2 regions of the Rathayibacter sp. VKM Ac-2759 genome follow, and region 1 is predicted to be linked to the other one. Evidence: predicted binding sites of a transcription regulator. Region 1 holds the regulator's gene; the other holds the start of a gene.

Region 1 (9,999 bases):
TCGACGAAGGGCCTCGGAGTCGGCGAGGTCGGCTACCTGATCACGGGCGTGAAGGACGTGCGGCAGTCGAAGGTCGGCGACACCGTCACCACGGCGTCGAAGCCCGCGACCCAGGCGCTGCCCGGCTACACCGAGCCGCTCCCGATGGTCTTCTCGGGTCTGTACCCGATCGACGGCAGCGACTACCCCGACCTCCGCGAGGCCCTCGACAAGCTCAAGCTCTCCGACGCCGCGCTGGTCTACGAGCCCGAGACCTCGGTCGCGCTCGGCTTCGGCTTCCGCTGCGGGTTCCTCGGGCTCCTGCACCTCGAGATCGTCACCGAGCGCCTCGACCGCGAGTTCGGCCTCGACCTGATCACCACCGCGCCCTCGGTCATCTACGAGGTCACGACGGAGGACAAGAAGACCGTCACCGTCACCAACCCGAGCGAGTTCCCGGTCGGCAAGATCGCCTCCGTGACCGAGCCGATCGTCAAGGCCGCGATCCTCGCGCCCAAGGACTACGTCGGCACGATCATGGAGCTCTGCCAGAGCCGCCGCGGCACGCTGATCGGCATGGAGTACCTGGGCGAGGACCGGGTCGAGATCCGGTACCACATGCCCCTCGGCGAGATCGTCTTCGACTTCTTCGACAACCTCAAGTCGAAGACCGCGGGCTACGCCTCGCTCGACTACGAGCCCGCCGGCTCGCAGGAGGCCGACCTGGTCAAGGTCGACATCCTGCTGCAGGGCGAGCAGGTCGACGCGTTCAGCGCGATCGTGCACCGCGAGAAGGCCTACGCGTACGGCGTGCTGATGACGGGACGGCTGCGCAAGCTCATCCCGCGCCAGCAGTTCGAGGTGCCCATCCAGGCGGCGATCGGCGCCCGCATCATCGCGCGCGAGTCGATCAGCGCGATGCGCAAGGACGTCCTCGCCAAGTGCTACGGCGGCGACATCACCCGCAAGCGCAAGCTCCTCGAGAAGCAGAAGGAGGGCAAGAAGCGCATGAAGATGGTCGGCCGTGTCGAGGTCCCCCAGGAGGCGTTCATCGCCGCGCTCTCCGGCGACGTCGAGACCAAGGACAAGAAGTAGCGGCTCGCCTCCCCGGGCGGACGCGCTGACGGAGCGCGCTGCTCGTCAGTTCGCGTCGTCCTGGCCGGTGGCGTGCACCGCGTACCCGTGGCAGCCGGCGGTCGTCCAGTCGTAGGGCAGGCCGGTCTCCTCGCCGTACAGGGCGGTGGACCCCGGTGAGCCGGCGGGGTAGAGCGCACTGGACAGCGGGTCCTCGGCCGGGCGGGGGCCGCTCGGGCGCTCCCACCAGAGCGTGTAGGTGTAGTCGAAGCCCTCGTCGAGCATGCACTGCGCGACGATCCGCTGCTGCTCGATCCAGATCGTCGCATTCGCGCGCTCGCTCTCGTCGAGCGAGTCGGGGTAGACGAAGGCCGCGGTGTCGGAGTGGAGGTCGTGGATCGGCTGACCCGTGACGTCCTCGCGCGGCAGCGTCTCGAGCAGTGCCGGAGTCGGAGCGAGCGTGGGCTCGACGGGCGCCGGTGTCTCCGGGATCGGCTCGGCGGAGGTCTGCACGGGGGCCGGAGTGGTCGACGGCGCGAGAGCAGCGGCCCGGCCCGCGTCCGAGCGGCCCTGACAGCCCGCGAGCGCGCCTCCGACGGTCAGGAGCACGAGACCCCACGCCGCAGGCCGGAACGCACCCGATGTCGTCGCTCTCATCCGCACTGAACCCCCACGATCCGCGGTCCTCCCGCGAGAGCGGGAGCAGCCTCCTGAACACTAGCGGGGCGCTGCTCCGGGGTCCGGCTCCTCCCCGGACGCATCGGATACCCTGGAGCCTTGCGCACGGGCCCGTCACGGCTCGTCGCCGAGAGCAGCACTGCGAGTTCGATCACCGCAGTCGAGAACAGGAGCACGCCGTGAGCATCCGACGCTCGAGCTTCGAGGGGCAGCCGCAGGTCACCTACGCGGCGGTCGGCGGGACCCTCGCGCCGGACCTCCTCGAGTACCCGCCGGACGGATTCACGGCCGAGCGCTTCGAGGCCCGCCTCGGCTCCGGTGCCGAGCGCTTCGCCATCACGACCGCGTCGCTGATGACGTGGGGCGTGCAGCGCGGCAGCGGCATCGCGGTCACCGACATCACGAGCGGCAGCGGCGTGCAGTACACGGGGGTCAACTTCGACTCCGCCGGCACCCCGATCGACCTCGCGAGCCGCCCGACGGAGGAGCACTTCGCTCCCGACGGCACGCCGTACATCACCGCGGGCGTCACCGCGGTGCTCAAGGTCACCCTCCTCGGTCGCACGGTCGACGCCCCGGTGCGTGTCGTCTACGTCGTCGACGAGCCCGACCAGGTCGGCTTCGCGTACGGCACTCTCGAGGGCCACCCCGAGAGCGGCGAGGAGTCGTTCGTCGTCGAGAAGCGCGCCGACGACTCCGTCTGGCTCGTCATCCGCGTGTTCTCGCGCCCCTCCACCCGCCTCTACCGCCTCGGCACCCCCGTGCTGCGCGCCGTGCAGAAGCGCCAGGTCAAGAAGTACCTGCGCGCCCTGCTGCCGGCGCGCGTCAGCTGACGTGGGCAGCGCCCTCCCGCTCGCCGATCCGGCCCCGCTCGACGGCCTCCTGCCCGCGTCCGTCGCCGAGGGGGTCGAGCAGCGCGACCTCGGTCTCTACGTGCACGTGCCGTTCTGCCGGGTGCGCTGCGGCTACTGCGACTTCAACACCTACACGGCGACGGAGCTGCGCGGCGCGAAGCAGCAGGACTACGCCGACCAGGCGATCGGCGAGATGGTGCTCGGCGCCTCCGTGCTCGAGTCGGCCGGCCTGCCCCGCCGCCCGGCCGCGACGGTGTTCTTCGGAGGCGGCACCCCGACGCTCCTGCCCGCGGGCGATCTCGTGCGCATGCTCGACGGGCTCCGTGCGAGCTTCGGCATCGCCGACGGCGCTGAGATCACGACGGAGGCGAATCCCGACTCGGTCGACGCCGCCTACCTCCGCACACTGGCCGACGCCGGCTTCACCCGAGTCAGCTTCGGCATGCAGTCGGCCGTCCCGCACGTGCTGGCGACTCTCGAGCGCACCCACGATCCCGAGCGCGTGCCGCTCGTGGTGCAGTGGGCGCGCGAGGCCGGCCTGCAGGTCAGCCTCGACCTGATCTACGGCACGCCCGGGGAGTCGCTCGCCGACTGGGAGCGCTCGCTCGACTCCGCCCTCGCGAACCGCCCCGATCACCTCTCGGCCTACGCGCTGATCGTCGAGGACGGCACCAAGCTCGCCCGGCAGATCCGCCGGGGCGAGGTCGCGACTCCGGACGACGACCTCACCGCCGACATGTACGAGCTGGCCGACGCGCGCCTCGCCGCCGCCGGCTACTCCTGGTACGAGGTGAGCAACTGGGCCCGCGACGACGCGCACCGCTCGCGGCACAACCTGTCGTACTGGCTCGGCCACGACTGGTGGGGCGTCGGACCGGGCGCGCACAGCCACGTCGGCGGCGTGCGCTGGTGGAACGTGAAGCACCCGGCGGCCTACGCCGACCGCCTCCGCGCGGGAGACTCGCCGGCGGCCGGGCGCGAGACGCTCGACGCCGGGACGCGGCGGGTCGAGGACGTCCTACTGCGATCGCGGCTGTCCGACGGGCTGCCGCTCGACGCGGTCGACCCCGGGCATCGGCGCGAGGTCGCGGGTCTCATCGCCGACGGTCTCGTGGACGGCCGCGCCGCCCTGCAGGGCCGCATCGTGCTGACGCTGCGCGGCCGCCTGCTGGCCGACGCGGTCGTCCGCCGCCTCACAGACGGCTGAGGCTCACAAGCAAGGCCGGAATCCCCGGATCCCGAGACTTCGGGAGGAACGGGGCTTCCGGCCTTTCTTGCGCGGACGTTCCTACTTGAAGAACGGGATGCTCAGCGGGTACGTGTAGTACTCGCCCGCGCTCGCCCGCACCGCGGCGATGATCCCGAAGATGATGACCAGGATCGGCACGACGAAGAACACGATCACGCCGACGAACACGAAGGTCAGGATCGTGCCCGCGACGTAGGCGATGAGCGTCGTCAGGTGGAAGTTGAGCGCCGACTTCGCGTGCGCCTCGAGGAACGGCCCGCGGCCCTTGAACACCAGGAACACGATCAGCGACGGCAGGAAGCTGAAGAAGATGCCGAGCACGTGGGTCACGATCGCCCAGGTCTTCTCGTCCGCCGGGTTGAGCGGCGGCGCGGGAGTCCCGTAGGCGGGGGGCGGGGGAGGGGTGGCCGACATGAGAGGTCTCCGTTTCCGAGGTCTGAGCCTCGGGCGACCCCGAGCGCTCGGCGTCCATCGTGGCATGCACGAGCGTCCGGCGAGTCGTCCTACTTGATGAGTCGGACGGCGAACGGGTACCGGTAGGGGGTCCCGTCCTTCGCCTTCAGGAATCCGAGGATCGAGAACACGATCGAGACGACCCAGGCCGCCAGGTCGAGCGGGATGCCGACGATCGCCCCGACGAGCGTCGCCGAGAGGATCCAGGCGATCACGTGGACGCCCAGCAGCGTGATCTGGAAGTTCAGCGCCTCCTTCGCCTCCTCCTCCGTGAACCGGCCGCGCTCCTTGAAGACGAGCCAGATGATGAGCGAGGGGAGGAAGGACAGGATGCCGCCGAGGTGGGCGAACGACGCCCACTGGCGGTCCTCCGACTCGGTCAGCGGAGCGGGGGCGGTGGGGCGGGGTGCGGGCTCCGGCGACGGACCGGACTCGGGGAGTGACATGGCCTTTCCTCTCGAGAAGACGCGCTCCGGCGCGCGTCGATCGACGTGCGCACCGGCCGGCCGCGCGTCGACCGCCTCCGACCGCGCGCTCACGGTACTGCCGCCGCCGCCCGCGGGCAATGAGCGAGCACCACGCCGATGAGGAGGCAACCCCGTCCTCACCCCCTCGCGCGCGGGTATGATTGGCACTCATTGTCGCGGAGTGCCAGGAGCTGCGACGAGGTGCAGGCGGAGCCCGACGGGAGGTCGATCGCATGGTGACGGAGCGGGGTCTCCAGGTGCTGCGCGTGATCGTGCAGGACTACGTCGCGCATCGCGAGCCGGTCGGCTCGAAGTCGATCGTCGAGCGCCACGCGTTCGGGGTCTCGGCGGCGACCATCCGCAACGAGATGGCGCAGCTCGAGGAGGAGGAGCTCATCGCGGCCCCGCACACCTCCTCCGGCCGCGTGCCCACCGACAAGGGCTACCGCCTCTTCGTCGACCAGCTGACCGATCTGCGCCCGCTGACCGCGGCCCAGCGGCAGGCCATCGAGACCTTCCTCGGCCAGAGCCCCGATCTCGACGAGGTCCTCGTGAAGACCGTGCGGCTGCTCTCGCAGCTGACGAACAGCGTCGCCCTCGTGCAGTACCCGTCGTTCGGGGCCGCCCGCATCCGCCACGTCGAGCTGGTCGCGCTCGCGCCGCGGCGCCTGCTCTCGGTGCTGATCACCGACACCGGCCGGGTCGACCAGCGCGTGCTCGAGACTCCGGCCGACGTCGACGACGAGCTCCTCGGCGAGATCCGGGCGAAGCTCAACACCGCCGTGCTCGGCCTGGGCCTCCAGGCCGCCGCCGAGACGCTCCGGACGGCCGCCGAGAAGTTCGCTCCCGAGCGGCGCGAGACGCTCACCCCGATCGTGCAGACGCTGCTCGAGCAGGTCGGCGCCAATCGGCAGGACCGCCTGGTGATGGCCGGCGCGGCGAACCTGGTGCGCACCGAGGAGGACTTCTCGGGGAGCATCTACCCCGTCCTCGAGGCGATCGAGGAGCAGGTCGAGCTGCTGCGCCTCTTCGCCGAGATGACCCCCGACCCGCGCGGCATCTCCGTCCGCATCGGCCGCGAGAACGCGCCGTTCGGCCTCCAGGAGACCTCCGTCCTCACCAGCGGCTACAACACCGCGGGCGGCCAGGTCTCGCGCCTCGGCGTCCTCGGTCCGATCCGGATGGACTACTCCGGCAACATCGCGGCGGTCAGAGCCGTCGCCCGCTACCTCTCCCGCCTCCTCGGCGAGGAGTGACCCCGATCCTCCGCCGGTCCCTCCGGCTCCCGCCAGGTCCGCCGTGCCCGGCGCACCGACCCACGAACGAAGGACGAAGCCACCTGTGGCCGATCACTACGAAGTGCTGGGCGTCGCCCGCGACGCCTCCGCCGACGAGATCAAGAAGGCGTACCGCCGCCTCGCTCGCGAACTGCACCCCGACGTCAATCCCAGCGCCGACGCGTCCGAGCGCTTCAAGCTCGTCACCCACGCCTACGACGTCCTGAGCGACGCGCAGCAGCGCCAGCAGTACGACCGCGGTCCGCAGGAGGGCTTCGGGGGAGGCGCGCAGGGCTTCGGCGGGTTCGGCGACATCTTCGAGACGTTCTTCGGCCAGGGCGCGCAGGGCTCGTCTCGGGGTCCGCGGTCGCGTCGCGAGCGCGGCCAGGACGCGCTGCTGCGGGTCGAGGTCTCGCTCGACGAGGTCATCTTCGGCACCCACCGCGACCTCGAGGTCGACACCGCCGTGCTGTGCGAGACCTGCAACGGCTCGTGCTGCCAGCCGGGCACGTCGCCCGTCACCTGCGACATCTGCCACGGCTCCGGCCAGATCCAGCGCACCGTGCGCTCGCTGCTGGGCAACGTGATGACGGCCAGCCCCTGCGGGACCTGCCGCGGCTACGGCACCGTCATCGCGACTCCGTGCTCCACCTGCCAGGGCCAGGGCCGCGTCCGCGCGCGCCGCACGATCCCCGTCGACGTCCCCGCGGGCGTCGACACGGGCCTCCGCCTGCAGATGCCGGGCAGCGGCGAGGTCGGCCCCGCCGGAGGACCCAACGGCGACCTCTACCTCGAGATCAAGGTCAAGCACCACGACGTCTTCAGCCGCAACGGCGACGACCTGCTCTGCACCCTCGAGGTGCAGATGACGGATGCGATCCTCGGCTCCACGGCGACTCTCGCCGCCCTCGACGGCGACATCGAGATCGAGGTCAAGCCGGGCACGCAGAGCACCGAGATCGTCACGATCAAGGGCCGCGGAGTCACGCGCCTGCGCGGCAACGGGCGCGGCGACCTGCGCATCGGCATCCAGGTCGTCACGCCGACCAAGCTCGGCCACCGCGAGCGGGAGCTCGTGCAGGAGTTCGCGAAGCACTACAAGCCTCAGAAGCCGGCGCTGACCCACTTCCAGCAGGGGCTGTTCTCCAAGCTCCGCGACCGCTTCCTCGGCTGAGACCGGCGTGGCGCACCACTACATCGACGAGTCGCTCGACTCCGGCGACTTCGTGCGCGGCGGGCGGCTCGTGCTGACCGGTGCCGAGGCGCGGCACGCCGCCACGGTGAGCCGCCTCCGCGCGGGCGAGTCGGTGCGCGTGGGCGACGGCCGCGGCCGGGTGGCCACGGCGACCGTCGAGTCGGCGGAGGCGTCGCGCGTCGCGCTGCTCGTCGACTCGATCGAGGAGGTGGCCGCCCCCTCGCCCCGTCTCGTGCTCGTGCAGGCCCTCGCCAAGGGCGATCGCGACGAGCTCGCGATCCAGGCGGCGACCGAGCTGGGCGTCGACGAGGTCGTGCCGTGGCAGGCCGCCCGCTCCGTCTCGCGCTGGGCGGGGAGCAAGGAGGAGAAGGGCCGCGAGCGCTGGCGCAGCATCGTCCGCGAGGCGAGCAAGCAGTCGCTGCGCGCGCGGGTCCCCGAGGTGTCGGGTCTCGTCGCTCTGCGCGGTGTCGTCGAGCGCGCCGCCTCCGCCCGGATCCTCGTGCTCGAGCCCGGTGCCGCGTCACGGCTCTCGTCGGTCGAGCCCGACGACCGCGACCTGGTGCTCGTGGTCGGCCCCGAGGGCGGGATCGCACCGGAGGAGCTCCGCGCGCTGCAGGAGGCGGGGGCCGAGGCCGTCGCGCTCGGCGACTCCGTGCTGCGCACCTCGACGGCCGGACCGGCCGCCATCGCGGTGCTGTCGGCCCGCCTGGGCCGTTGGTGACACGGGCCGCCGGTGACGCGCGCCCTCGGCGAACGGCGCGCCCGCGTGACGGTGCCCGCCTTTACGATGGACGCATGAGCGAACCCACCGTCTTCACCCGCATCGTCCGGGGAGAGATCCCTGCCGACGTGGTGTTCGAGAACGAGCGGATCCTCGCCATCACCGACATCGCGCCGAAGGCGCCGGTCCACCTCCTCGTCTTCCCCAAGACGCAGGAGTACGCGACCGTCGCCGCCCTGGCCGCCGCCGACCCCTCCCTCCTCGCCGAGCTGGTGACGGTCGCGCAGACGCTCGCCGACGCCCACTCGGGCGGGCAGTTCCGCCTCGTCTTCAACTCGGGAGAACAGGCCGGCCAGACCGTGTTCCACGTCCACGCCCACGTCCTGGGCGGGCACCTGACGGAAGGCTCCCTTGCCACCGGTTGACCACTCGGGCGACAGCCCGGCAGCTCCGACTCCCGATCTCCCCGGCGGCCCTGCCGCCACCCCGCCCCTCACCGGCCCGGCGCACCGCGTCATCGCCGTCGACGGAGTCGCGATGGTGCGCCTCCTCGGACCTCAGGACCGCCTCATCCGAGCGGTCGAAGGACGATTCCCCGATGTCCGGGTGCACGTGCGCGGCAACGAGGTGACGCTCGACGGCGAGCGCGACCCCGTCGCCTCCGCGGCGCGCCTGGTGGAAGAACTGGTGCTCATGACGGCAGGCGGCCACGACCTCGATCCCGACGGCGTACGCGAATCCGCGCGGATCCTCCAGAACGGCGGCCCCGTGTCGCCGGCGGAGGCGTTCGGGCAGGCGATCCTGACCGCGCGCGGCAAGAGCATCCGCCCCAAGACGCTCGGCCAGCGCGAGTACGTCGACGCGGTCGACGAGAACACGATCGTCTTCGGGATCGGCCCCGCAGGCACGGGCAAGACGTACCTCGCGATGGCGAAGGCCGTTCAGGCCCTGCAGCGCAAGGAGGTCGACCGCATCATCCTGACGCGGCCGGCCGTCGAGGCGGGGGAGCGGCTCGGCTACCTGCCCGGCTCGCTCACCGACAAGATCGACCCCTACCTCCGCCCGCTGTACGACGCGCTCAACGAGATGATGGATCCGGAGAACGTCCCGAAGCTGCTCGCGGCAGGCACCATCGAGGTCGCGCCCCTCGCCTACATGCGCGGCCGCACGCTCAACAACTCGTTCGTCGTGCTCGACGAGGCGCAGAACACGACTCCGGAGCAGATGAAGATGTTCCTGACGCGGCTGGGCTTCGGCTCGAAGATGGTGGTCACGGGGGACATCACCCAGGTCGACCTCCCGACCGGCGCGAGCGGGCTCCGCCTCGTCACCCGGGTGCTCGACGGCATCGACGACATCCACTTCTCGCGCCTCACGAGTGAGGACATCGTGCGGCACACTCTCGTCGGCCGCATCGTCGACGCCTACACCGAGTACGACCAGCAGAAGCAGGCGCAGCACTTCGAGCGCGAGCAGGCGCGCGAGTTCGCGAACCGAGCCGAGAGGCGGGGCGGCCCCGCCCGCGCCGTCGGCGACAGCCAGCCCAAGCGACCCCGCGGCTGACCCCGCCCGACCGAAGGAATCCCGCACCCCGTGAGCATCGAGATCAACAACGAGTCGAGCGTCCCCGTCGACGAGACGGCGCTGCTGCGCCTCGCCGGCTACGCGCTCGACTCGCTGCACGTGCACCCCGACGCCGAACTCGCGATCGTGCTGGTCGACGAGGGGGCGATGGAGCAGCTGCACGTCCAGTGGATGGACGAGCCGGGGCCCACCGACGTGCTCAGCTTCCCGATGGACGAGCTGCGCCCGGGGACCGAGGACGAGCAGACGCCGGCCGGGCTCCTCGGCGACATCGTGCTCTGCCCGCAGGTGGCGCAGACGCAGGCCGAGGCCGCCGGGCACTCGGTGCTCGACGAGCTGCAGCTGCTGACCGCGCACGGTCTCCTGCACCTGCTGGGCTTCGACCACGCCGAGCCCGAGGAGGAGCGCGAGATGTTCGGCATCCAGCGCGACATCCTCGTGGGCTTCCACATCAGCGAACGACGACGA
Region 2 (9,999 bases), 620 kb from region 1:
GGTGTCGGGGGCGTTGCCGCCGAGGACACCGGGCGCCCAGACCGAGCTGATCCAGCCGACCTGCGAGCCGTCGTTCAGACCGGCGTTCCACTCGGGGGTGTACATCGGCTTGTTGTCGATGGCGCCCTCCTCGACGAGTCCGCCCCAGTAGTCGGCGACCTTCTCGGTGGGGCCGGCGTCGATGTCGACGCCCCAGCTCTGGTCGTCGATCGACCACCAGGAGGCACCGGCCTGCTGCGCGAGCCCGGCGAACCAGCCCGCGTCGTTGGCCGAGAACGTGCCGAGGTACTTCGACGGGTCGGCCTGGTGGACGGCGCGGGCGACCTCGGCGTACTCGTCCCAGGTCGTGGGGACCGAGAGGCCGAGGCTCTGCAGGATGTCGGTGCGGTAGTAGGCCATCATCGGGCCGGAGTCCTGCGGGATCGCGTAGACCGCGTCTCCACCCAGGGTGACCGACGACCAGACGCCGTCGGAGTACTCGCCGGCGAGGTCGTCCGAGATCTCGCCCGAGATGTCGGCGAGAGCGTCCGAGGCGACGAGGGTCGGGATCTTCTGGTACTCGGCCTGGATCAGGTCGGGGGCACCGCTGCCCGCCTTGATGGCGGTGAGCAGCTTCGTGATGGCGGGGTCGCCGCCGTCCTGCTTGTTGACCGTGACCTGGATCTCCGGGTGCTCCGAGTTCCAGATGTCGACGACCTGCTCGAGGTTCGGGGCCCAGGCCCAGTAGTTCAGTTCTACGGTTCCGGATCCGCTGTCATCGCCCGAGGCGGTGCAGCCGGTGAGTGCCAGGGCGGCGACGGCCGCGGTCGCGATGGCGGCCCTGCGGAGTGATGTGCGCATTCGTCCTCCTTGTCGAAAGTGCTGTGGATGTGGTGCACCGGGCGCTCCGACGGGAAGAGGACGACGGTGTGCCTGTGAGCGGTTACAGTTACACACGCTCGGACGGGAGCTGTCAACTCGGACATTTCGCGGGGTCGGCAGCGCCGCCGCCGCTCTAGCGGGTTCTGATCCGTGCTAGAACTGGGAGCGCACACAGTCAAAGGAGATCGACGCATGACCAGCGACCTCAGCACCCCCGTCGCGTCGGCGACGCAGGAGCACCCCCGCACCGCCGCCCTCGGCCGACCCGGACGGGCGCTGCTCGGCGGTCGCGCCGAGATCCGGTACGGGGGCGACTACAACCCCGAGCAGTGGCCGCGCGAGGTGTGGCGCGAGGACATCGCGCTCATGCGCAGCGCCGGGGTCAACCTCGTCAGCATCGGGATCTTCTCGTGGGCCCTCCTCGAGCCGCGCGAGGGCGAGTACGACTTCTCGTTCCTCGACGAGCTGATCGAGCTGCTGCACGACGCCGGCATCGACGTCGACCTCGCGACTCCGAGCGCCGCTCCCCCGGCCTGGTTCTGGACGAAGTACCCCGAGGCCCGCCCGGTCACCCGCGAGGGCGTCACCCTGGGCTGGGGCTCGCGCGGCATGGTGAGCCCGAGCTCGCCCGAGTACCGCGCCGCCTGCGTCGCCCTCACCGAGCGGCTCGCCGAGCGCTACGCCGCGCACCCCGCGGTCGTGCTCTGGCACGTGCACAACGAGTACGGCGCGCCGATCAGCGAGGACTACTCCGACGTCAGCGTCCGGGCCTTCCGCACCTGGCTCGCGCGCCGCTACGGCTCCCTCGAGGCGCTCAACGCGGCCTGGGGCACGCTGTTCTGGGGCCAGGTCTACGGCGAGTGGGACGAGATCGACGCCCCCCGCGTCTCGGCCAGCGTCGTCAACCAGACCCAGCGGCTCGACTTCGCGCGCTTCACCTCCGACGCGCTGCTCGAGTGCTTCCGCGCCGAGCGAGACGCCATCAAGCGCTTCGCCCCGGACACGCCCGTGACCACGAACTTCATGGCGACCAACTGCCCCTCCGTCGACCTGTGGAAGTGGCGTGACGAGGTCGACCTCGTCGCCAACGACCACTACCTCGTCGCCGAGCGCCGCGACAACCACGTCCTGCTGGCCATGGACGCCGACCTCACCCGCTCGCTCGCCGGCGGCGCCCCGTGGATCCTGATGGAGCACTCGACCTCGGCCGTGAACTGGCAGCCGCGCAACATCGCCAAGCGCCCCGGCGAGCTCGCGCGCAACAGCATGAGCCACCTCGCCCGCGGCGCGGACGCGATCCTGTACTTCCAGTTCCGCGCCTCGCGCTACGGAGCCGAGAAGTTCCACTCGGCGATGCTGCCGCACGCGGGTGTCGGCAGCCGGATCTGGAAGGAGGTCGTCGCCCTCGGCGACGAGCTCGCCGGGCTCTCGGAGGTGCTGGGCTCACGGGTCCGCGCCCGTGCCGCGATCCTCTGGGACTGGGAGTCGTTCTGGGCCCAGGACCTCGAGTGGCGGCCCTCGGTCGAGCTCGAGCACCGCGAGAGGGTCATCGCGTACTACACCGAGCTCTGGCGCCGCGGTGTGACCGTCGACTTCGCGCACCCGGGAGCCGACCTGTCGGGCTACGACATCGTGCTGGCCCCGGCGCTCTACCTGATCGACGACGCCTCGCGCGCGAACATCGAGGGCTACGTCCGCTCGGGCGGCACGTTCGTCGCCTCCTACTTCTCGGGCGTCGTCGACGAGAACGACGCCGTGCACGCGGGCGGCGCCCCGGGTGCGCTGCGCGAGGTGCTCGGAGTCGCGGTGCCGGAGTTCCTGCCGCTCTACGCCGATCAGGTGGTCACGCTGGGCTCCGGTGCGACGGCCACGGGCTGGGCCGAGGAGGTCGTGCTCGAGGGTGCCGACTCCGTCACCGACTACACCGACGGACCGGCCGCCGGCTCGCCCGCGGTCACGCGCCACCTCTACGGCACCGGCCGCTCGTGGTACGGGTCGACGCGGCTCTCCGGCGACGACCTCGGCGCCCTGGTCGAGGACGCCCTGCGGGACGCCGGCATCGAGGCGGTGCTCGGCGAAGCGGGACTCGAGACCGTCACGCGCTCGGGCGAGGAGGCCGACTTCGTGTTCCACCTCAACCACTCCGACGCCGACGTCACCGTCGCCGCGACGGGTGTCGAGCTGCTCACCGGCTCCGAGGCGACGGGCACCCTCGTCGTGCCGGCCGGCCTCGTGCGGGTGCTGCGCCGCCCGCGCTGACGCCCGCGCCTCCCGACGCCCCGCCCGACCACGCCGGTCCGGCGGGGCGTCGTCGTCGTGCCCGCGGGCGTTCTGCGGGCGGGAGCGCGCACGACGAAGGGGCCCGGTCCGAAGACCGAGCCCCTGGCGTCACGACCGGAGTCGTGTCACGTGATCGCTACTCGAGCGAACCGTCGACGGTCTCCTCGAAGGAGGTGACGTTGCCGGCCGAGTACTTGTAGATCGACACCGAGGCCTCGCTCGGGTCGCCGTTCTCGTCGAACGAGATCGGGCCGGAGAGACCGTTGTAGTCGATGTCCTCGTCGTCGGCGAGCAGAGCCGCGCAGTCGGCGAAGGTCGTGCACTCGGTGCCGTCCTTCGAGACCGACTCGAGGTTGTCGCGGATGGTCGCGCCGTCCGTCGCTCCACCCTGCAGCGCCGCGAGGGCGAGCAGGACGGTGGCGTCGTAGGACTCGGGAGCGTAGCTGAACACCGTCAGCGGGTCGTTGCCCTGCTCCTCGACGAGAGCCTGGAGGTTGGACTGGAAGTCCTCCGACGCCTGCACACCCGGGTTGGTGAACTGCGCGCCGGCGATGTCGACGTTGGTGTCCGACTCGCCGATGACGCCGTAGTTGCCGTCCGTGCCGTAGAGCTTCGAGAAGTCGAAGCCCTTCGCCGCGAGCTGCTCCGCGATGGTCTTGATCTCGTCGAACGAGATGACGACCAGCGCGTCGGGGTTCGGGGCGAGCACCGTGGTCAGGGCCGAGTTGAAGTCGGTCGAGGCCGGCTCGAAGATCTCCTCGGCGGCGACGGTCGCGCCGCCCGCCTCGAGGGTCTCCTTGATGTTCGACTCGAGGCCGGTGCCGTACGCGTCGTTCATGTACAGGATCGAGACGTTGGTCTTGCCGTCGCCCAGGATCTTGTTGCCGAGGATGCGGCCCTGCAGCACGTCCGAGGGAGCGGTGCGCCAGTAGTAGCCGTCGTCCTCGTAGGTGGTGAAGTCGGGCGAGGTGTTCGCCGGCGAGATCTGCACGACGCCCGCCTGGGTCACCTGGTCGATGAAGGTCTTCGAGACGCCCGAGGACGCCGCGCCGACGATGGCCGAGACGCCGTCGGCGATCAGGGAGGTCGCGGACTGCGTCGCGATGTCGGTCGAGGTGTCGCCCGAGTCCTTCTGCTCGACGTCGATCGAGATGCCGGCAGCGGCCTCGTTGATGTCGGCGACGGCCAGGTCGACGCCCGCGATCTCGGGCGGGCCGAGGACGGCCAGGGTGCCCGTCTGCGGCAGGATCGTGCCGATCTTCAGGGACAGGTCGCCGGAAGCGCCGCCGTCGGTGCCCGTGCCGCCGCTGTCGCCACCGCTGGCGCAGCCGGCCAGGACGAGTGCGCTGGCGCCGAGGATGGCGACTCCGCCGAGGGTTGCCCGGAGGGTCCGCGCGCGTGAGGCCGAACCGGCCTTCGCGTATACGCCCATGTTGCTCCTTGAGATGTGGTTGTCGTCAGAGCGGCGCCGGAGGCAACCGCTGGGCAAACGTAACCTTCGGAGCAGCCGTGAACAATACGGCGGTGTTACGAACGGGTTTCGCGACCCGATCGTTACTTTCGACAGCGGCAACCGCTCTCAGCAACGCGATCCGCACATCACGCCACCGATCGGCGCCTCCGACGCTCCGCCGCGACGAGGTCGACTGAGAAGATCACCAGGGCCGCCCAGACCAGCGCGAAGCCGATCCAGCGCTCCGGCGGCATCGCCTCGTGCAGGACGAACGCCCCGACGAGGAACTGCAGGACCGGCGTCAGGTACTGGATGAAACCGACGATCGAGAGCGGCAGGCGGCGCGCGGCCCCCGCGAACAGCAGCAGCGGCACGGCGGTGACGATGCCCGCCGAGGCCAGGATCAGCGCGTGGCCCGTCCCCTCCGTGCCGAAGGTCAGGCCGACGAGCGACCCGACGACGGCGAGCTGCACGAGCGCGAGCGGAGTCAGCCACAGCGTCTCGAGCGTGAGACCGCCGACCGCGTCGATCCGGCCGCCGACCCGGCTCTTGACGAGGCCGTAGAGGCCGAACGAGAACGCGAGCGCCAGCGACACCCAGGGGAAGGATCCGTAGCCGATGGCGATGACGAGCACCGCCACCGCGCTGATCGCCATCGCGACCCACTGCGCCGTGCGGAGGCGCTCGCGCAGCACGATCACGCCCAGCAGCACGGTGACCAGCGGGTTCATGAAGTAGCCGAGCGCCGCCTCGATGACGTGGCCGGTCGTCGTCGCGATGACGTAGACCTGCCAGTTGACGTAGATCAGGGCTCCAGCGAGCGCCATGACCGCGAGGAGTCGCGGTTCGCGGAACAGCCCGAGGAAGCCCGGCCAGCTGCGGGTGACCGTCAGCAGCACCCCGCAGAAGACGAGCGAGAAGAGCACCCGGAAGGCGACGATCTCGAACGGCGAGGCGGGCGCCATCGCGATGAAGTAGAGCGGCATCGCGCCCCACAGCAGGTAGGCGCCGAAGCCGAACCACAGGCCCGTCGACGACATCGCGCCGGACGGACGGTCGTCGCCGAGCGCCTCCACGCCCTCGCCGACCGGGATGCCGGCGGTGGAGGGCTCGAGGGAGTCGGGCGGGGTGCGGGAGGCGGACACCCCTCCGATGCTACGCAGGAGCCCGGCCGCCGGACCGCGCAGAACGGCCGCCGGACGCCGGGATCAGGCCACCTGTCGCGAGGAGGCCCGCCCCGGACACGGCGAAGGGCCCGGCGACAGCAGTCGCCGGGCCCTTCGGGGAACCGTCCTAGCGGACGACGACCGCGAGGACGTCGCGCGCGGAGAGGACCAGGAGGTCCTCGCCCGAGAACTTGACCTCGGTTCCGCCGTACTTGGAGTAGATGACCTTGTCACCCACGGCGACGTCGAGGGGGACGCGGTTGCCGTTGTCGTCGATGCGGCCGGGGCCCACGGCGACGACTTCGCCCTCCTGCGGCTTCTCCTTGGCGGTGTCGGGGATGACGAGACCGGAAGCGGTCACCTGCTCCGCCTCGACCTGCTTGATGACGATGCGATCTTCGAGCGGCTTGATGGACACCGACACGGTTGACCTCTTTCTTGACGACGTTGGGACGGAGCGCTGTCATTGGCAGACACGCTCCGAGAGTGCTAGATCCACTGTAGAGGCAAGGCTGGCACTCGTGCAATCAGAGTGCCAAGACGAGCGGATCGGGCCCGGGAGCGGGTGGCCTAGCATGGCCGGATGCATCGCGACGAGCTGGTCGAGCTCCTCTCCCCGGAGGGGCTGCGGCTCCTCGACGGTCTCGACGGATACCGCTCCGACGACCTCGTGCGCGCCGTCGCGACGCTCCGCGCGGCGGGCCACTCCCCCGGTCTCGTCGCCGCCGTGCTCACCCAGGCCCGCCTGCGAGCGCGCGCGGTGTCGAAGTTCGGCGAGTTCGCGCGCTCGATGCTCTTCACCGACGCGGGCCTCGAGCAGGCGACGCGCCTCCGGGTCGCCGCACTCCACGCCGGCCGGTTCGCGGCGGCGGGGGTCACGCGCATCGCCGACCTCGGCAGCGGTATCGGAGGCGACGCCCTCGCCCTCGCGGCGATCGACCTCGAGGTCACGGCCGTCGACGCCGACGAGATCACCGCCACCCTCGCGAGCTTCAACCTCGCCCCGTTCCCCTCCGCTCGCGCGGTGCACGCCGACGCCGAGACCTTCGACCTCGACGGCTTCGACGCCGTCTACCTCGACCCCGCGCGGCGCACGGCCGGGCACCGCGAGACGCGGCGGCTGGAGGATCCCGACGACTACTCCCCCTCCCTCGACTTCGCCTTCGGCCTGGCCGAGCACCGGCCGGCCGGCATCAAGCTCGGTCCCGGCTTCGACCGCGAGCGCATCCCGGCCGAGGCGGAGGCGCAGTGGGTGTCGGTCGACGGCGAGCTGGTCGAGACGGGTCTGTGGTTCGGCGCTCTCGCACGTCCCGGGGTCCGCCGGTCGGCGCTCCTGCTCGGCTCCAGCGGGGCCTCCGAGCTGACCGCGGCCGCCGACAGCGAGGACGAGGAGGTGGGCGAGCTCGGCGCCTTCGTCCACGAGCCCGACGGCTCCGCGATCCGCGCCCGTCTACTGGGTGAGCTCGCGCGCTCGAGCGGATCGCGGATGCTCTCGCCCGGCATCGCCTACCTGACGGGCAACGAACCCTCGACGACGCCCTTCCTCCGCAGCTTCCGCGTGCTCGCGGAGCTCCCCCTCGACGAGCGCACGCTCGCCCGCGAGCTCAAGGGCCGCGGGATCGGCGTGCTCGAGATCAAGAAGCGCGGCGTCGACGTCGATCCTGCGCTCTTCCGCAAGAAGCTCGGCCTCAAGGGCGCGGGCAGCGCCGTCCTGCTCCTCACGCGGGTGCAGGGCCGGCACCGCGCGCTCCTGGCCGAGCGGGCGGCCTGATCCGGGTCAGTATCCGGAGGAGCTCGCCGCGCCCAGCGCGACGGCGAAGAGCACGATCGTGATCGCGAGGAAGATCAGCGAGACGGCGATCCCGGCGAACCCGGTGATGATCGCCGCGAGGGCGAAGCCGCGCGCGGCCGGCTCGCGCCGGCGTCCGAGGAACCCGAGCACGACGGCGGGAGCCGAGAGGATGAAGCCGAAGCCCCAGGCGAAGACCGTGATGACGAGGCCGACGATGCCCAGGATCATGCCGACGAGGCTCAGCGTGCGGGGCGGCGCGGCGGGTGCGGGAGCGTAGGCGTACCCGGGAGCCGGCGTGCCGTAGGCCGGCGAGCCGTACGAGGGCCTCGCGTCGCCGGAGTAGGCGGGAGGCGCCGGAGGAGCGGGCGGGGCCTGCGGAGCCTGCGGGGGCGACGACCCGGCCGGAGTGGACGACCCGGCCGGAGGAGCGGGCGGCACGGGAGGAGCGGGCGGTGCCGGAGGCGCGGGCGGAACGGGGACGGAGCCGGGTCGGTCCTCGGACCCGGACTGGGTGCTGTCGCTCATGCGCACGAGCTTACCGACGGGTGGCCGGGGCGACCCGGGATCCCGGTCAGGCGGGCAGGTACCCGTCGCTCCGCAGACCGCCGACGAAGGCCGTGTAGGCGAACCAGCCCGCGACGGCGAGGACGACGACCAGGTAGCCGAGCACGAGGCCGGCGACGGCGATCCCGCGCCCGCGCTGTCCCGAGCGGCCCGCCTGCACGAGCCCGACGTGGCCGAGCACGATCGCCGCGGGCGCGAGACCGAGCAGGCCGCAGATGAGAGCGGCCACGGCGAGCGGGTTGAGGGGAGGCCGGGTGGCGCGGACGACCGGAGCCTCGCCGCCGGGCGGACCGGCCGGGGGCGGGTACTCCGCGGAGGGCGGCCCCGAGGGTGCGGCGTACGACGCTCTCGGCTCGCTGGTGTCGCTCACGGCGTCTCTCCTCGTCGGACGGAGCGCCCCCACCGGGATCGGAGGGGGCGCATCGGGATCAGTACCCGGTCGTGGGCATGGTGGCCGCGACGGCGAACAGGCCGATGACCAGGAAGATCGTGATGATGATGGCGGCGAAGCCGATGATGATCGCGGCGATCGCGAGGCCGCGGCCCTTCTCTCCGGTCCGCTTGATCTGCGACAGGGCGACGAAGCCCAGCACGATGCCCACGATCGAGACGAAGAACGACGCGATGAAGCCGATGATCGCCAGGATGTTGTAGCGGTCGGAGGCGGGCGTGTACGGAGTGGTCATGGGATCCCCCTTGATCAGGAACGACTGGATGCGCTCAGCGTGGCAGGGGCCTCGACCGACTGTCAAAAGCCTGGGTGCCGCTTGTGCGCCCCCGCGACGCCGGAGTAGGCGACCTCAGTGGACCTGGATCTCCGTCACCGGCAGCGTCGAGTCGGCCCCGAACGAGAGGCTCGAGGGCGCGTGCCCCGCCTCGATGAGCTGCGCGCCGAGCGCGGCGATCATCGCTCCGTTGTCCGTGCAGAGCGAGAGCGGAGGGATCCGCAGCGCGATGCCGGCGGCCGCGCAGCGCTCCGCGGCGAGCGAGCGCACCCGCGCGTTCGCCACGACCCCGCCGCCGAGCAGCAGTCGCGGCACCCCCCGGTCGACGCAGGCCGCGACGGCCTTCGTCAGGAGCACGTCGGCGACCGCCTCGCGGAAGCTCGCGGCGACATCGGCGACCGGCACCTCCTCCCCCGCGTCCTGGCGCTTCTCGACCCAGCGCGCGACGGCGGTCTTCAGCCCCGAGAACGAGAAGTCGTAGCGGTGCCTCTCCCTGTCCTTGGGCAGGGTCAGCCCGCGCGGGAACCGGATCGCCCGCGGATCGCCGTCGGCGGCCACGCGGTCGATCTGCGGACCGCCGGGATAGGGCAGGCCGAGCACGCGCGCGACCTTGTCGAACGCCTCCCCCGCCGCGTCGTCGATGGTCTCGCCGAGCAGCTCGACGTCCGAGACGAGGTCGCGCACGTGCAGGAGCGAGGTGTGGCCGCCCGAGACCAGCAGTGCGATCGTCGGCACCTCGACGGGGCTGCCGGGAGTGCCGTCGGCGCGGAGCACGTCGGCTCCGACGTGCCCGACCAGGTGGTTCACCGCGTAGAGCGGCTTCTGCAGCGAGACGGCGAGCGCCTTCGCCGCCCCCACGCCCACCATCAGCGCCCCCGAGAGACCGGGACCGCTGGTGACCGCGATCGCGTCGAGCTCGTCGAGCGACACCCCCGCCTCCGCCAGCGCGGTCCGCAGGGTCGGCTCGAGCGCCTCGAGGTGGGCCCTCGCCGCGACCTCGGGGACCACTCCGCCGTAGCGCGCGTGCTCGTCCATCGACGAGGCGATCGTGTTGGCGAGCAGGGTCGTGCCGCGCACGATGCCGATCCCCGTCTCGTCGCAGCTGGTCTCGATGCCGAGCACGAGCGGGCCGGTGGTCATGGCGTCTCCTGGGAAGCG

The links. The regulator HrcA, encoded in region 1, represses chaperone genes, less so after heat shock. The targets are predictions, from matches to a motif close to TTNGCACTCGNNNNNNNCGAGTGCNAA.
Positions count from the first base shown of each region.
Region 2: a site for HrcA is predicted at 6,273-6,299, ahead of groES (co-chaperone GroES). Genes of this name have one in related genera too.

Region 1 covers NZ_CP047176.1:2,285,458-2,295,456, reverse strand. Annotated here, with positions in the region: gene lepA (translation elongation factor 4) at 1-1,074, shown strand, start outside; gene GSU68_RS10635 (hypothetical protein) at 1,120-1,710, opposite strand; gene GSU68_RS10630 (DUF1990 domain-containing protein) at 1,911-2,564, shown strand; gene hemW (radical SAM family heme chaperone HemW) at 2,566-3,792, shown strand; gene GSU68_RS10620 (DUF4870 domain-containing protein) at 3,874-4,248, opposite strand; gene GSU68_RS10615 (DUF4870 domain-containing protein) at 4,338-4,733, opposite strand; gene hrcA (heat-inducible transcriptional repressor HrcA) at 4,988-6,010, shown strand; gene dnaJ (molecular chaperone DnaJ) at 6,096-7,205, shown strand; gene GSU68_RS10600 (16S rRNA (uracil(1498)-N(3))-methyltransferase) at 7,213-7,947, shown strand; gene GSU68_RS10595 (HIT domain-containing protein) at 8,022-8,372, shown strand; gene GSU68_RS10590 (PhoH family protein) at 8,485-9,510, shown strand; gene ybeY (rRNA maturation RNase YbeY) at 9,541-9,999, shown strand, end outside.
Region 2 covers NZ_CP047176.1:2,902,050-2,912,048, forward strand. Annotated here, with positions in the region: gene GSU68_RS13460 (extracellular solute-binding protein) at 1-840, opposite strand, end outside; gene GSU68_RS13465 (beta-galactosidase) at 1,054-3,120, shown strand; gene GSU68_RS13470 (ABC transporter substrate-binding protein) at 3,278-4,573, opposite strand; gene rarD (EamA family transporter RarD) at 4,741-5,739, opposite strand; gene groES (co-chaperone GroES) at 5,888-6,184, opposite strand; gene GSU68_RS13485 (class I SAM-dependent methyltransferase) at 6,344-7,531, shown strand; gene GSU68_RS13490 (DUF4190 domain-containing protein) at 7,538-8,077, opposite strand; gene GSU68_RS13495 (DUF4190 domain-containing protein) at 8,124-8,486, opposite strand; gene GSU68_RS13500 (DUF4190 domain-containing protein) at 8,545-8,802, opposite strand; gene tsaD (tRNA (adenosine(37)-N6)-threonylcarbamoyltransferase complex transferase subunit TsaD) at 8,917-9,981, opposite strand; gene rimI (ribosomal protein S18-alanine N-acetyltransferase) at 9,978-9,999, opposite strand, start outside.